DNA from 3 places in the Chlorobaculum sp. MV4-Y genome. Region 2 is predicted to be linked to each of the others. Evidence: riboswitches for the same ligand, from Rfam matches in the RefSeq annotation. Region 2 holds a riboswitch; each other region holds the start of a gene.
What was found. A riboswitch is a leader RNA that binds a small molecule or an ion and turns the genes downstream of it on or off. The one in region 2 is predicted to bind cobalamin.
Positions count from the first base shown of each region.

Region 1: another riboswitch for cobalamin. It lies ahead of NY406_RS03820 (TonB-dependent receptor plug domain-containing protein); the one in region 2 lies ahead of NY406_RS07400 (vitamin B12-dependent ribonucleotide reductase).
Region 3: another riboswitch for cobalamin. It lies ahead of cbpB (peptide-modifying radical SAM enzyme CbpB); the one in region 2 lies ahead of NY406_RS07400 (vitamin B12-dependent ribonucleotide reductase).

Region 1 is NZ_CP104202.1:793,501-798,554, forward strand. It holds gene NY406_RS03810 (NAD(P)/FAD-dependent oxidoreductase) at 1-216, opposite strand, end outside; gene NY406_RS03815 (SRPBCC family protein) at 422-889, shown strand; cobalamin riboswitch at 944-1,179, shown strand; gene NY406_RS03820 (TonB-dependent receptor plug domain-containing protein) at 1,414-3,366, shown strand; gene NY406_RS03825 (ABC transporter substrate-binding protein) at 3,389-4,198, shown strand; gene bluB (5,6-dimethylbenzimidazole synthase) at 4,195-4,833, shown strand; gene NY406_RS03835 (cobyric acid synthase) at 4,827-5,054, shown strand, end outside.
Region 2 is NZ_CP104202.1:1,505,653-1,510,706, reverse strand. It holds gene NY406_RS07410 (hypothetical protein) at 1-594, shown strand, start outside; gene NY406_RS07405 (NAD-dependent epimerase/dehydratase family protein) at 636-1,643, shown strand; cobalamin riboswitch at 1,803-2,072, shown strand; gene NY406_RS07400 (vitamin B12-dependent ribonucleotide reductase) at 2,310-5,054, shown strand, end outside.
Region 3 is NZ_CP104202.1:35,541-40,594, forward strand. It holds gene glmS (glutamine--fructose-6-phosphate transaminase (isomerizing)) at 1-515, shown strand, start outside; gene NY406_RS00195 (hypothetical protein) at 679-1,407, shown strand; gene NY406_RS00200 (Tn7-like element transposition protein TnsE) at 1,404-1,961, shown strand; cobalamin riboswitch at 2,087-2,227, shown strand; gene cbpB (peptide-modifying radical SAM enzyme CbpB) at 2,551-3,981, shown strand; cobalamin riboswitch at 4,139-4,355, shown strand; gene NY406_RS00210 (hypothetical protein) at 4,380-4,739, shown strand; gene NY406_RS00215 (transporter) at 4,759-5,054, shown strand, end outside.

The sequences.
Region 1 (5,054 bases), 710 kb from region 2:
GTCGAGCACCGGAGCCAGCGGCAGGTGCATGCTGCTGTCGGGATTTTTGTTTTCGAGGATTTCGAGCGGGATGTTGGGGATGAAGAGCAGATACGACCGTTTATCGACCACCGTGATCGCGGCATCCTCCGGTTTCACATAGTCGCGGATGTGACGGGCGACCTGCAATCCGGCAAAGTTGCCCCCAAGAATCAGAACATGCGGTTTGGTTTTCATCGTGACAATCCTCTAGGGTTCAGTTATGGGAAAGCACAAATATTCTCGATGATGTTAACGGTATCGGCATCCAGAAAGTTTTTCAGTTGAACCATTGCAGGGATTGACAGGATCAAAATCACCAGCCAAATCACTACGGGGATACTTTTACCGTTCGTTCGTCGTTGTTCAGATCGAAGTATGCCAAAGAAATCTGTTGCATTCGATGAACCTTCATACCAAAACCTGGGTACAGCGGTTGCCTGTGCCGATAGATGTTGCGTGGGACTTTTTTTCGCAGCCGGACAATCTTGCCCGGATCACTCCGCCGGAGATGTTCCTGCGCGTCGATGGCGGAAGCACCGGAAAACCGATCTACGAAGGGATGCAACTGAGCTACACGCTCTATCCTTTCATGATGATTCCCGTCCGGTGGACGACTGAAATCATGGCGGTCTCGAAGCCCGATTTTTTCGAGGATCGCCAGCTTTCGGGGCCATACGAGCTGTGGCATCACACGCACCGGTTCCGCGAAATCGAGGGCGGCACGGAGATGACCGACATCGTCGAGTACGCGCTGCCATTCGACATGCTCGGCGAAGTGGTCGAGGCGCTGATCGTCGGACGGCGGCTCGATGAAGTGTTCGAGTACCGGCGGCGCAAGGTGGCGGAGATTCTCGGCGAGATGCAATGACGGGAATTGTAATTGAGCCGGAAAATCGTAAATTGCGCCCGCAAAGATGAATGTTCTTTCACATGAATAGCTGGTGCCGGCTTCAAAGCCGGAGAATAGGGAAGTACGTGAGATTCGTACACTGTACCCGCAACTGTACAACGGAAAACTGCCGCTGGCAGGCGTGGCCTCATGCCGCGAAGCAGCAGTTCGGCGCACGTCACTGCCAGGCTCCTCCACGGAGCGGGCGGGAAGGCCGCACCGGTTCAGCCGTTATAGTCAGGAGACCTGCCAGTTACTCTTTGCTCGGTAACAAGACTACGGGTTAATAGTCAGGCAAAGCGCTTCCGGTAACTCCGACTGTACAGCATCGATTTTTCAGTGTGCTCTCTTTTTTACGTTTTTACGTTAATGGCGTGAAGCCAGCGTTTCCGCTCTCCGCCCATTGATAAACCATCGAGCTGTTTGGCGACGGGAACCGGGCCAGTCCTTTTCCTTAACCCCTGTCTGTTGATGTTTCAGTTAATTCAACACAGGACAACACCATGAACAAACGAACGCTCGCCATCCTCATGGCAGCAATGCTCGCCAGCCCTACGCTCCACGCCGAAGAGACCGGTTCGGATTATCTCGGTAACGAAATCGTCGTCACGTCGAGCCGGGTGCCTCAGCCGAAAAAAGAGCTGACCTCGAACGTTACGATCATCACCAAAGAGGAGATTAACGAGTCGTCGGCCAGCGATCTGAGTGAACTCCTCGCCGAGAAAAATCTCGGACACATCCAGAAATATCCCGGCACTTTGACCTCCGTCGGCATCCGCGGTTTCAGGACGGAATCCCACGGCAACGACCTCATGGGCAAGGTGCTCGTGCTGCTCGATGGCCGCCGTGCCGGCACCGGCAACCTCGCCAAAATCATGACGGCCAACGTTGAGCGTATCGAGATCATCAAGGGACCAGCGGCCGTGCAGTATGGTTCCGCAGCGATCGGCGGCGTGATCAACGTGATTACGGCAAAAGGCTCGGGTGCGCCATCGGCGTCGATCGAGCAGAAAATCGGCAGCAACGATTTCTCCATGACCGAGGCGACCATTCAGGGAAAAACCGGGCGCTTCGACTATTCCGGCAGCATCTCGAAATCCGATTCCGGAAGCTACAAAACGGCCAAAGGAGTCACCTACCCGAATACCGGTTATGAAGATCAGAAGCTGGCGAGTCTGAATGTGGGTTACGAGATTGCCGACGGTCACCGGATTGGCATGATCGTTCACTCCTTCGATGTGGACAAGGCTGGTTCGCCGAGCTATTTCAGCTCGCCCAATCTCCGTGCCTATACGGTTCAGAACAACCACTCCGTCGATTTCAGGTACGATGGCGCGACCTCCAGCCGCAACTTTTCATGGATGGCTCGCTACTTCACCGGAAAGGACGAGTACCGCTATGTTGATCCGAGCTGGGGGTATCAAAGCAGCAACAAAATCGACCAGCAAGGAGCGCAGGCGCAGGTTACCTGGCAGCCGGGCGCGCTCAGGCTCACGACCGGATTTGACTGGCTGAAGTACGAACTCAATTCGACCTTGAAGCCGAGCTGGGCTTCCTATGAAAATCCCGCCGGTTTCGTTCTCGGCAAGTACGGATTTTTCGATGATCGCCTGATCGTGACAGGCGGCGTGCGTTACGACGACTATCGCGTCAACATGAAAGCGATCGAAGGCACGTCGAGGAGCAAGGACAATTTCGCGCATCAGGCCGGAGTGGCGTGGCAGGCAACCGATTTCCTCAAGCTCAGAGGCTCGTATGCCGAAGGTTTCAGGATGCCGTCGGAGCGTGAGCTTGCCGCCAATATCACCAGCTGGGGGAAGACCTACATCGGCAATCCCGATCTCAAGCCGGAATCGAGCGAAACCTGGGAAGTCGGTATGGACCTTAACTGGAAAGGACTCAATGGTTCGCTGACCTGGTTCAGCACCGATTATACGGACATGATCCAGACCAAACAAACAGCTCCATCGACCTATACCTATCGCAACATTGGCAGTGCCACGGTTTCCGGAATCGAAGCTGAACTCTCGAAGGTGTTCGCTCTCGACAGCTCCTCGTGGACGCTTGAACCATATGCCGGGTACACCTACCTTTTGCAGTATCGTGACAACCAGAGCGGCGACGATCTGCTTTACACGCCGCAGTGGAACGCCAGTACCGGACTGAGAGTGCATGACGGACGCGGCTTCAACGGCGCGTTCAACCTTGCCTACACCGGCAAAACCTTTGTCCAGAACTATGAGACCGGCTCTGGCGAAGTGGTGTCGAAAGGCGGATTTACGGTGGTTGATCTTTCCGTCTCGAAGAAATTTCCGTTCGGCGGCAAGGGCGTGAAAGGGCCGGGAATCACGGTCAGGGCCGAAGTCAACAACCTCTTCGACCGCGATTACCAGTATGTCAAGGGCTATCCGATGCCTGGCCGTACCTTCGTTTTCGGTCTGAAGGCGGATATCTGAAACCGCCCATCCACCACCGATCATGAAAAAAATCATCATGACGCTGCTGCTCCTGCTTTTTGCGGGAGCAGCGGCGCGGGCGGAGGGGCGGATTGTCAGCCAGTCGCCCTACATTACCGACACCTTGCGCTCGCTCGGTCTCGAAAACCGCATTGCGGGGGTGAGCCGCTATGACGATCTTGACCTGCCGAAGACTGGCGGCGTGACCGATCCCGATCCGGCGGCCATCGCGGCGCTGCATCCCGGCTATCTCTTTCTCTCCGACTGGACAAGCCCCGATGTTTGCAAGCGAGTGACGCCGCCGGGCGCGAAGTGCGTCGTGCTGCACGGCTTCAAGAGCATGAGCGAGATTGGCGGGAACATTCGCGCCATCTGCGATGTGCTTGGCATCGAAGGCGGCGACGAGAAGGCTGCCGCGTTCGAGCGGCAGTGGCGCAAGGCGGCGGCAGAGGTCAACGGCGGCGGGCGGCGGGTGCTGATCCTGTCGAGCTGCCAGGGCAATCCGTTCTCGTTCGGCGTCAACACCTACCTGTACGACCTCTTCACGGCGGCGGGATTCAAGGTGGTCGAGGACTATCCGACGATCCGCCATGTCGCGCCGACGGAGCTGATCGGCAGCGTCTGGGAGCTGGTCGAGGAGAAAAAGCCGGAGATCGTTTTCGTGCTTCAGAAGGACGGCTACGAATGCCCTGTGCGGATTCCCGAGGGCGACTACCAGATCGTGCGCCTCGATGGGCCGCGCTTTACGTCGCCATCGCCAAAAATTCTTGACGGACTCGAAGAGCTGAAGTGGCGATTCGGGGTTCGTAACCAGAAACTGAAATCGAAATGACTATCACTACTTCCGAGCGCGAAGCGCTCTATAAAGTTATCTACAGCCGACGCGACGTGCGGGGGCAGTTTTTGCCCGATCCGGTGCCGGAAGCGGTGCTCCGCCGGGTGCTCGACGCGGCGCACCACGCGCCGAGCGTGGGCTTCATGCAGCCGTGGGACTTCGTCGTCGTCCGCGACCTTGTCGTCCGCGAGCAGATCAAGGAGGGCTTCGAGATCGCCCATGCCGAAGCCGCCAACATGTTCGAGGGCGAGAAGCGTGAGCAGTATCGAGGCTTCAAGCTCGAAGGAATTCTCGAAGCGCCGGTTGGGATTTGCGTCACCTGCGACCGGACGCGCAGCGGCGAGGTGGTGATCGGGCGCACGGCCAATCCCGAAATGGATCTCTACAGCTCGGTCTGCGCCGTGCAGAATCTCTGGCTCGCCGCGCGGGCGGAGAATCTCGGCGTCGGCTGGGTGAGCATTATCCATCACGACCGCGTCCGCGAGGCGCTCGGCATTCCCGAACACATCGTGCCGGTGGCGTGGCTCTGCATCGGCTACGTGAGCTTTTTCCACGAAACGCCGGAGCTGGAGCAGGCCGGCTGGCTGCCGCGCCTTGCGCTCGACGACCTCGTCCATCAGGAGCAATGGTGACAATTACCGCAACGCCCATGACCAACATCGCCGTACTTGGCACCGCTTCGGACGCGGGCAAGAGCATCGTCGCCACCGCGCTCTGCCGCATCTTCCGCAACGCGGGCATCGATGTCGCGCCGTTCAAGGCGCAGAACATGTCGAACAACTCCGGCGTCACGCCCGACGGCTTCGAGATGGGGCGGGCGCAGATCGTGCAGGCGCAGGCAGCGCGTGTCGCG
Region 2 (5,054 bases):
CCGATACGCCGCGCGAGTGTTTTTTTCATCTGCTCGATCATCCTGCTGTTTGCGGATTGCGGAAATGCCATGTCCCGCTTGCAACCTCTTGACGGCGCGGTGGCCGGTGTGGTCAGTGCCTTCGAGTCAGGAGACGCTGCCCGGCTGAACCGCTTTGTCCATCCGAAACAAGGGGTGATTGTCATCTACCGCGAAGGCGTCTTCAATGTATTCAGAGCTGTTTCGGGGATCGATTTCAAAAAGCCTGTTCCCGAATACTTTCCCTATCCAAAAATCAGGGGCGGAGCACCTCTCAGGTACGCGGCGTTGCCGGTGTATGATTGCGGGCGTGAGGCTTGGTCGAAAACCGGTTTGTTCTGTGACCCCAAATACCGGGATGCCTTGTTGAGCACCACGGCAATCAACCTGAAAAAGAACGGGCTGAGGGAGATTTCGCCGGAAATGATTGCCCGGTTCCGCGCACTTGAGGCGAAAAGCATCCGGGTCGTGCTGGTTGACGCGGCTGGAAACGACCTGGTGTTTTACATGACGAAAATTGACAGCCGCTGGTATCTGACCATCCTCGACCGGGTCTCCAGTGATTGCAGCGCTTGAGCGTTTGAGCGAGGGGCTTCCGGATAAATCAAAACTTACTTATGACCAAGACAGTCCTTATTACCGGAGCTTCAGGGTTTATCGGGTCGCATCTGGTGAGGCGATGTTTGCGGGACGGGTATCGCGTGAAGGCGCTGGTGCGGAAGGGGAATGCGTGCATTCCGTCGCTGCGCGCCTCCGGGGTCGAGGTGGTCGAGGGGGATGTGCGTGATGCAGATTCGGTCGATGTTGCGGTGCACGGGTGCGATCTGGTGATCCATGCCGCCGCGCTGACTTCCGACTGGGGGCCGATGCAGGATTTTATCGACATCAACGTCGGAGGTACGCGCAACGTGTGCGAAGCATCGCTTCGGCACGGCGTTGGGCGGCTGGTGCATGTCAGCTCGTTCGAGTGCTTCGAGCACCACCTGCTTGGCCGTATCGATGAACAGACGCCCTGCATGACGCGCAGGCAATCCTATCCCGATACGAAAATCGGTGGCACAAACGAGGTCTGGGCAGCTATGAAACGGGGGCTTTCAGCGAGCATTCTCTATCCAGTGTGGGTCTATGGCCCCGGCGACCGGACGCTGTTTCCGATTCTGGCCGATGCGATCCGCAAGCGTCAGGCATTCTTCTGGGCGCGCAACGCGCCGATCAGCATGATCTATATCGACAATCTCACCGATCTGACGATGTTGGCCGCTACCCGTCCGGAAGCCGTTGGCGAGGCGTTCATGGCTTGCGACGGTGAAGCGATCACTTTCGAGGAGGTGTGCCGGCGCGTTGCCGTGGCGATAGGTTCGCCGGTGCCGTCGCTTCACCTCCCGTTCGGCATGGTTCGGGCCGTCGCCGGGGTGATGGAGTTTGTCTGGCGGATTGCCGGAAGCGAAAAGCGCCCACTCCTGACCCGGCAGGCGGTCGATGTGCTCACCTCACGTGCGGAGGTTGATGTGTCGAAAGCCCGCAAGACGCTTGGCTGGCAAAGCCTCGTGCCGCAGGATGAGGGTATCCGGCGTACGCTCGACTGGCTGCTGACGGTCGATCCGTCGCAGTGGAAGGTGAAATAATGCTCCGGTCTTGCCGGAAAAAAAGTTGTTTTCAGGGCTTCGACCGGAAATGCTTTTACCGTGAGCCTTCCCTGTTTTCAGCACCGTTAAGTCCGTCGCATGTCGCCCGGAAAATCACCTTCCGGCGTTGTCTGCCTTCCAAAAAATCATTACCATTGAAAGTTCTTTGAGCATTACGGTGCCGGATGAAAACATTCGGGTAAAAGGGAAGTTGCGTGTGAATCGCACACTGTGCCCGCAACTGTAAGATGGTGTGCCGCCCGGCGATGTTGACAGCTCTGTCCTCATGGCCGCCGCGGTTCGGGTGTATCCACTCTGCCCACCTCTGATAACCACGGGGAATGCGGGGGAAGGTCGCCCGAAGGAAAACGTCGAAGTAATTTCGCGGCCATCGAAGTCAGGAAACCTGCCGTAATGGTTGGCGCCGCGTGGCTCCGGGAACAGAGCTTGGCGTCCCGTTCAACGATCGAAACCTGATTGTTCCTCGATCTTTTTTCGTCAGTTCGCCAAAGCTGTTTTCTGAGTTTGACAGGGTGGTTTATATTGCGTAAAGCAATCTCCCGTCATGATGCAACCATGCTTCACTGTGTGTGCTGACGTAAGGTAAGTCTTGGAATAAAATGGATTTACCTATCAACAACCAATTATCGATTCTGGAGACTTCACATGAAAATCGCCCGCCTGTTCACTTCCCCTGGTGAAAACGTCTATGACCGTTTCGACTACACGCTCAGAACCTCCGTGCTTCGCAATCCCGATGGCTCGAAGGTCTTTGAGATGAACGATGTCGAAGTGCCGGTTTCGTGGTCGCAGGTTGCCGCCGACATTCTCGCGCAGAAATATTTCCGCAAGACCGGCGTGCCGCAGCGCGACGCTGAGGGGAACCTCATGATCGGCGCGGACGGCCAGCCGGTGACCGGCAGCGAGAACTCCATCAAGCAGGTGGCGCACCGCATGGTGGGCTGCTGGCAGGATTGGGGCCGCAAGCACAATTACTTCGACACCGAGGAGGATGCGCAGGCGTTTTATGACGAGGTGGTGTACATGCTGCTCGCGCAGATGGCGGCGCCGAACTCGCCGCAGTGGTTCAACACCGGTCTCCAGTTCGCCTACGGCATCAACGGCCCGGCGCAGGGGCACTTCTACGTCGATCCGGTGACCGGCGAGACGAAAGAGTCCGAGGACGCCTACTCCCGCCCGCAGGCGCACGCCTGTTTCATCCAGTCGGTCAAGGACGATCTGGTCAACGACGGCGGCATTTTCGACCTCGCCATCCGCGAGGCGCGCGTCTTCAAGTTTGGCAGTGGCTCGGGCACCAACTATTCGAACCTGCGTGGATCGGGCGAAAAGCTCAGCGGCGGCGGCAGCTCGTCGGGCCTGATGAGCTTCCTGAAAATCTTCGACTCTGCGGCTGGCGCGATCAAATCCGGCGGCACCACGCGCCGCGCGGCCAAGATGGTCATCGTCGATATCGATCATCCGGACATTGAAAAGTTCATCGAGTGGAAGGCGAAAGAGGAGGACAAGGTGGCCGCGATGGTTGCTGGTTCCAAGATCTGCTCGCGCTTCCTGAAAGCGATTGTCGATGAGGCGCTCAAGGGCGGCACCGACCGGCAGGAGAACGAGATGCTCGACACGCTCATTCGTAACGCCCTGCATCGCGGTGTGCCGATGAGCTATATCCTGCGTGTGCTGGCGCTGGTCGAGCAGGGCTACACCTCGCTCAATTTCGAGGAGTACGACACGCACTACGAGTCCGAGGCGTACCAGACCGTCGGCGGCCAGAACTCCAACAACAGCGTCCGCGTGACCAACGAGTTCATGAAGGCCGTGCAGAACGACGAAATGTGGGTGCTCCGCGAGCGCACCACCGGCAAGGATGCCCGCGCTGTGCGTGCCAAGGACCTCTGGGAGAAGATCGTGATGAGTGCCTGGAAGTGCGCCGATCCGGGCTTGCAGTTCGACTCGACCATCAACGAATGGCACACCTGCCCGAAGAGCGGCCGCATCAATGCCAGCAACCCGTGCTCGGAGTACATGTTCCTCGACGATACGGCCTGCAACCTCGCCAGCCTCAACCTCGCGCACTTTCTCGACGAGGAGAGCGGCAAGGTCAAGATCACCGAACTTCAGCACGCTTCGGCGCTCTGGACGGTGGTGCTTGAAATCTCGGTGCTGATGGCGCACTTCCCGTCGGCGGAGATCGCCCGCCTGAGCTACGAGTTCCGCACGCTGGGCCTCGGTTTCGCCAACCTCGGGCGCGTCCTGATGGTGCTCGGTATTCCCTACGACTCGCCGCGCGGCCTTGCCATTGCGGGTGGCATCGCGGCGCTCATGACCGGTCAGGCCTACGTTACCTCTGCCGACATGGCCAAAGACCTCGGCCCGTTCGCCCGCTATCGCGAGAACAGCGACGACATGCTGCGCGTCATCCGCAACCACCGCCGCGCGGCGATCAACAGCTCGGAGGACGATTACGAAGGGCTGGTGATCAAACCTCGCGGAATCGATTCGGAATATTGCCCGAAGGAGCTGTTCGAGGCTGCCGGAAAGGTGTGGGACGAGGCGCTCAAGCGCGGCAAGAAGCACGGCTTCCGCAACGCGCAGGTGAGCGTCATCGCGCCGACCGGCACCATCGGCCTTGTTATGGATTGCGACACCACCGGCATCGAGCCGGAGTTCGCTATTGTCAAGTTCAAGAAACTTGCGGGCGGCGGCTACTTCAAGATCGTCAACCAGTCGGTGCACAAGGCGCTTTCCCGCCTCGGCTACTCCGACAAGCAGATCGAGGAGATCGAGAAGTACTGCAAGGGCCACGGTACCCTGCGCGGATGCCCCGGCATCAACCAGCAGTGGCTCAAGAGCCGCGGCTTTACCGACGAAAAGATCGATGCGGTCGAAAAGCAGCTCGAAAGCGTCTTCGACATCCGCTTCGCCTTCAACAAATGGATCATCGGCGAGGAGTTCTGCCACTCCCTCGGCTTCACCGAAGAGCAGCTCAACGAACCCTCGTTCGACATGCTGAGCGAGCTTGGCGCGAGTGAGGCGGACATCGAGGCGGCTAATGACTACGTCTGCGGCACTATGATGATCGAGGGCGCGCCGCACCTCAAGCCGGAGCACCTGCCGGTCTTCGACTGCGCCAGCACCTGCGGACGCAAGGGCAAGCGTTACATCAACCACATGGCCCATGTGCACATGATGTCCGCCGTGCAGCCCTTCATCTCCGGCGCGATCTCCAAGACGGTCAATATGCCCGCCAGCGCCACCACCGCTGAAATCGGCGAGGTTTACGAAGCCGCATGGCAGTCGATGGTCAAGGCGATCACGATTTACCGCGACGGCTCCAAGCTTTCGCAGCCGCTCAACATTTCCAGCATTTCGCCGCTCGACGAGGTGATCATGCTCGGC
Region 3 (5,054 bases), 770 kb from region 2:
CGGAAGTGCCCGACAAGGTGGCCCGGATTCTGGAGCAGAACGACGCCATCAAAGAGATCGCCGTCAAGCTCAAGGATGCTCGCAACGCGCTTTACCTGGGCCGGGGCTACAACTTCCCCGTTGCTCTCGAAGGCGCGCTGAAGCTCAAGGAGATTTCCTACATTCACGCCGAAGGGTACCCGGCTGCCGAGATGAAGCATGGTCCTATCGCCCTGATCGACGAGGATATGCCGGTGATCGTGATTGCCACCCGCGACAACACCTATGCCAAGATTCTGAGCAACATCGAAGAGGTGCGCAGCCGCAAAGGCAGGGTGATTGCTATCGCCAGCGAAGGCGACCGGGAGATCGAGCGGCTGACGAAGGATGTGATCTACATCCCGCAGGCCTCCGCCGCGGTGCTGCCGCTCTTGACAGTCATTCCGCTGCAACTGCTCTCCTACCACGTGGCCACGCTTCGCGGCTGCAACGTCGATCGTCCGCGCAACCTCGCCAAATCGGTGACGGTGGAGTAGCGATTTTTTCTCGATTCAGTGGCTGTGGTTGGTAAATAAAGTCGGTAACTAAGAAATAAAAATTGTAACTGTAAAAAGTACAAGTCACTGGACGGCTGGGCGTATAAAAACCTGACCGATTGCTGCCGTTGGCCGACAGGACGACGCTCAGCAATGGCGTTTTATGTTTGACCACAACGGGGTGACGTACCATCTCCCCCAACTTGAGCTGGCACGAGTGCTGTTTTTTCACCATGCCTACCTTGCCCGGTTATCATTGATTAACCAGAGGCTTGCCCAGGAGTTTGATGTTCTGCAGACAACCGGGGCGAATAAAGCACAGCTCAACATCCTGCCAACATGTACTCTGCCGCTTTACGTCAGGGAGAATTATGCACTGAGGCGTGCTCTTGCCTGGATTTTACTGGATGACGATGCACGGCGATCATTCGAAAGTATTGCCCGTTATCAACTGCAGCATGGTTATGACACTGAACAATACCGCTTGTGGTGTTTTTCGTTTGATCCACCACGGCTTGAGGGTGTCGAGCTGACTGTTCGCGGACATTTCGATCAGAAGTTACAAGCGTTTTTTTTTACGAGGTACATGGCATTTTCAGTCTGGCCTGCAACGCTCTTGGCGCTGTTGAGTTTATCGATCCACGATTTGTTGAAAAACGATCAGCTTCAGGGCGTGCGGTTTTGCCCGGCCCCTTGTCTGTTCCGGAGCTGGAGATTGACGATGATCAGGCGCCTGATGCCGATCACTCTGAGATGCGGCTCGATGCCTCGATGGTTTCCTTTGAGTTCGCAAACCCCGTTCAGACAACGCGAATTGGCAAGCTGGCAGGGAGCGGGATTATCCGTGTTCAAGACGGGGCAAGTCCGTTATCAGAAGCTCATTTGGAGGTGAGCACCGAGGACGCAAGCGTTCAGGGAGCTCTGGCATCGGCAGATTACGACGGGCTAGATGATAAAAGCGATGATGCTCACCTGTATGCGGCTAAATGTGAAGCCTTTGAGGCGATGGTTGCCCTTTTGGCGAATATGCCCGATTGCCGTCATCTGCGGCAGGAGATACGAAAGCTCCCGCCAATTGCCGGTTATTCCAAACATCTTTTAGCGGATGGTAATCCGCGTTGTCTGTCCTACTTCCTTCTTGAGAAATCAGGAGTGCTCTATGCGCTTCTTGAAGCCGATACTTCGGATAGCCAGAATCATCTGTCTACGTTATTGCTGAAGTTGCAGGTTTCGGCAATTGGTTGGGAGCGACAGCTTCATGAACTTGAAATGCTTCTTGTAAAGCACTCATTAGTGTGGCCTACGTCATTTCTTGAAAAGACTTTTCGGAATGACTATAAGCGCATATCCCACCCTAAAACCTCCTCTTTAGACAAATCGTTAGTAGCGCGAGATTCTTTTCTTCGTTGGGCAGAACGGGTACATGTAGAATTGCTTCGCATCTGAATCAGTCCAGTTCCATAATATCGTGGCAAGTCTTTAAGTACATTCAACGTTTTTGGTACACTGATATAGATCCCTTGCATTACTTGGATCATCATGTTACCTTAAAGTATTCATTGCAACATCCCGGAACACGGTTTGAATCCGTGGCGGTCCCGCCGCTGTATTCGGGGACTGAACCTGCACTTGATCCCTTCGGGGGTGGTCACTGCTCCGGCTTACCGGGGGGGAAGGCTTGCAGGGGAAGGACGATCCGAGAGCCAGAAGACCTGTTGTATTGAGAACATAGCATGGATGACGAAACGCTCATGGGCGGGACATTGAGTTCCTGATCCCGTATTTTTTTGTCGTCCGGGCAGAACTCCGATGGTAAAGGGCTTCGCTCCATCTTGCAAAAGGTGGGATGAAGTCCTTTTTCTTTTTCAACAAAAATGGAGACAACGCCATGAACAACACGCAAGCAAAATCAACAAAAATCGTGAAACCAAAAGCGATCATCGCGGTAAGGAAGCGCAAGGATGCCAGCGGCACGGGCCTTTCGCACTACATCCTGATCGAGAAACCGGTCGTGAAGAAGGAGGCAAACTGAACGATGCGGGGAGACGTAACGGGAAAACAGGCCTCGTCAAGGGGCCTGTGGGTGAATTCGGGCAACGGCATGTCGCTATTGCCGATCGACATCGGCCATGACGATTACATGGCGGTCGTGTCGCCGGACACGGCTTTCTGGGCGCTGGTGGGCAAGCATGAGCTGGCGGAGGTTTTCTCTTCCAGCCATCCGCTCTGCCAGGGGTATCGGCAGAAAGCGGCGGAGTTCGAGTCGGAGATGACGGCGCTACGGTGCAGCCTGAAGCCGTCGGCAGTCTATGTGAACCCGACGGAGCGTTGCAACCTCGATTGCAGCTACTGTTATATTCCGGGCGAGATGCGGCGAGACGGCGTGGATATGCCTGCCGGAGAACTGATCGAGGCTCTGGAGAGAATGCTCGTCTACTTCAGGCAGCATGTGGCCGAAGGGTTCAGACCGGAAGTGATTTTTCATGGCTCTGAACCTCTGATGAACCGTAAGGCGGTGTTTTCGGCGATTGACCATTTCGGTGAGGCGTTCAGGTTCGGCGTGCAGACAAACGGCACGTTGCTCGATCACGAAGCGGCGGAGTTTCTCATGTCGCGCGGCGTTGGCGTCGGTCTGTCACTCGATGGCCATCAGGCTGCGCTGGCCGCCCGGACGCGCAAGAGCTGGTCTGGCGAAGGGGTTTATGAATCGGTGCTTCAGGCTATGGCGCTGCTTCGTGGCTACGAGAGCTACAGTGTGATCTGTACGGTGACGAAGCAAAACATGCAATCACTGGCCGAGATTGTCGAGTTTTTTCATGCGGCTGAAGTGCCGGTGTGCATGCTCAATCCCGTACGCTGTACGCAGCCGGGCGGCAAAGCCGAAAAGCCTGATGACAGGGTAATGTCTGGCTATTACCTGCGAGCGCTGGAGCGGGCGCATGAGCTGTATCGCGAGACCGGCCGGAAGCTGGTGGTGGCCAACTTCGCCAACATCATGCTCTCGATTCTGGCTCCGACGGCCCGAAAGCTGATGTGCGACATCTCGCCCTGCGGCGGTGGACGCTGCTTCGTGGCGCTGTCGGCCAAGGGCGACATCTTTCCGTGCAGCGAGTTCGTCGGGCTGGAGGAGTTCAACGGCGGCAACGTTTTCCGCGACGACATTGACGCCATTCTGGCCACGCCGTCGTTCAGGCTGGTCACGAGTCGGCGGGTAGAGGAGATCGATCCCTGCCGGAGTTGCGCCATTCGGCACTTCTGCGGCTCGCCCTGCCCGGCAGAGGCGTGGAGTCTGCACGGCACGATGAAGAGTCCCGGCGCGTTCTGCGAACTCTACGAGGAGCAGGTGCGCTTCGCCATGCGCAAGATTGCCGACGGCGTGGCGGACGATTTTCTCGAAAATGGCTGGGACAAGGCGACCGAAACGGTCGTTGAGTTTGGAGCGGCAGGGTGCGCGAGTCTCTCCTGAGCGCTTCGGGAAAAAGATTCGAAGGCCAATCTGGTTATTGATCGTTTCTCTGGCCGAAGAACCGGGGGAAAGACGCATTGCGCTTTCCCCGGGCAAGGCATCGCCATACAAAATTTTTCCATCCAGCATTTGCCTTTCTCTCGCTTTTTCTTATACTTTCTTCGTCCAATTATGTGGTGCCCGACATGGAGACATGCGGGCTTAAAAGGGAATCCGGTGAGAGTCCGGAACAGTACCCGCTGCTGTAATCTCGCACTGGCTGAATAGCTGGTGAAAAGGTTTATCGAATATGCCACTGCCCCGATTTCATCGGGGTGGGAAGGCCGGTAAAACCCGGGAAAGTCAGAAGACCTGCCGCATCTTTTTTTAACGCTTCGGGAATAAAGCAACATACTACCATGAAACACACCCTCGTTCCGTCCGCTAGAACAGGCAAGGGTTGGGCGTCGATCCTGTCGTTGCGCAACCGGCTGTTCCGCTCGCTTCTCAGTCGATTCATCCCTCTCGTTCATTACGATCTGTTCCGCTCGCCGTTTGGCGTCCCGGCGCATTCCGTGCTGTTTTCCATCGATCCCCATCGATCCTGCCGCACTCATCTCATCGGCCATTTCCCGCCTTTTTCGCGTCAATCCGGTCAACGCTATCATCAAGGGCATGACCCGCTCACCGTCACTTGTCATCAGTGCCGTTCAGGCTGTGACAGTTTTTCCGCCGCCGGTCATCCGCTGACCGTCATTCCGTGCTGGCAATTGAACTGAAACAATAAAACAAGTGATAATGAAACAATATGTTATGGCGGCAGCATTGCTGTGCTGCGCTGCCCCGGCGTACGCAGCCTATCCTCTTGTTACCGACGATACCGGCACCCAGGGCACCGGCGGCTGGCAGGTCGAATGCACGACCGGATTTTCCTCCAACAGCAAGACCGACGGCGGCATCACGATAAAAGAGCGTGAAAACGAAGCCGCAGTGGTGGTTTCGTACGGCGTGGCGCAGAATATCGATCTGGTTGCGGGGTTGCCGTACCTGTGGCATCAGAATCAGGAAGATCAGCTTGTTACCGCCGATGAAAG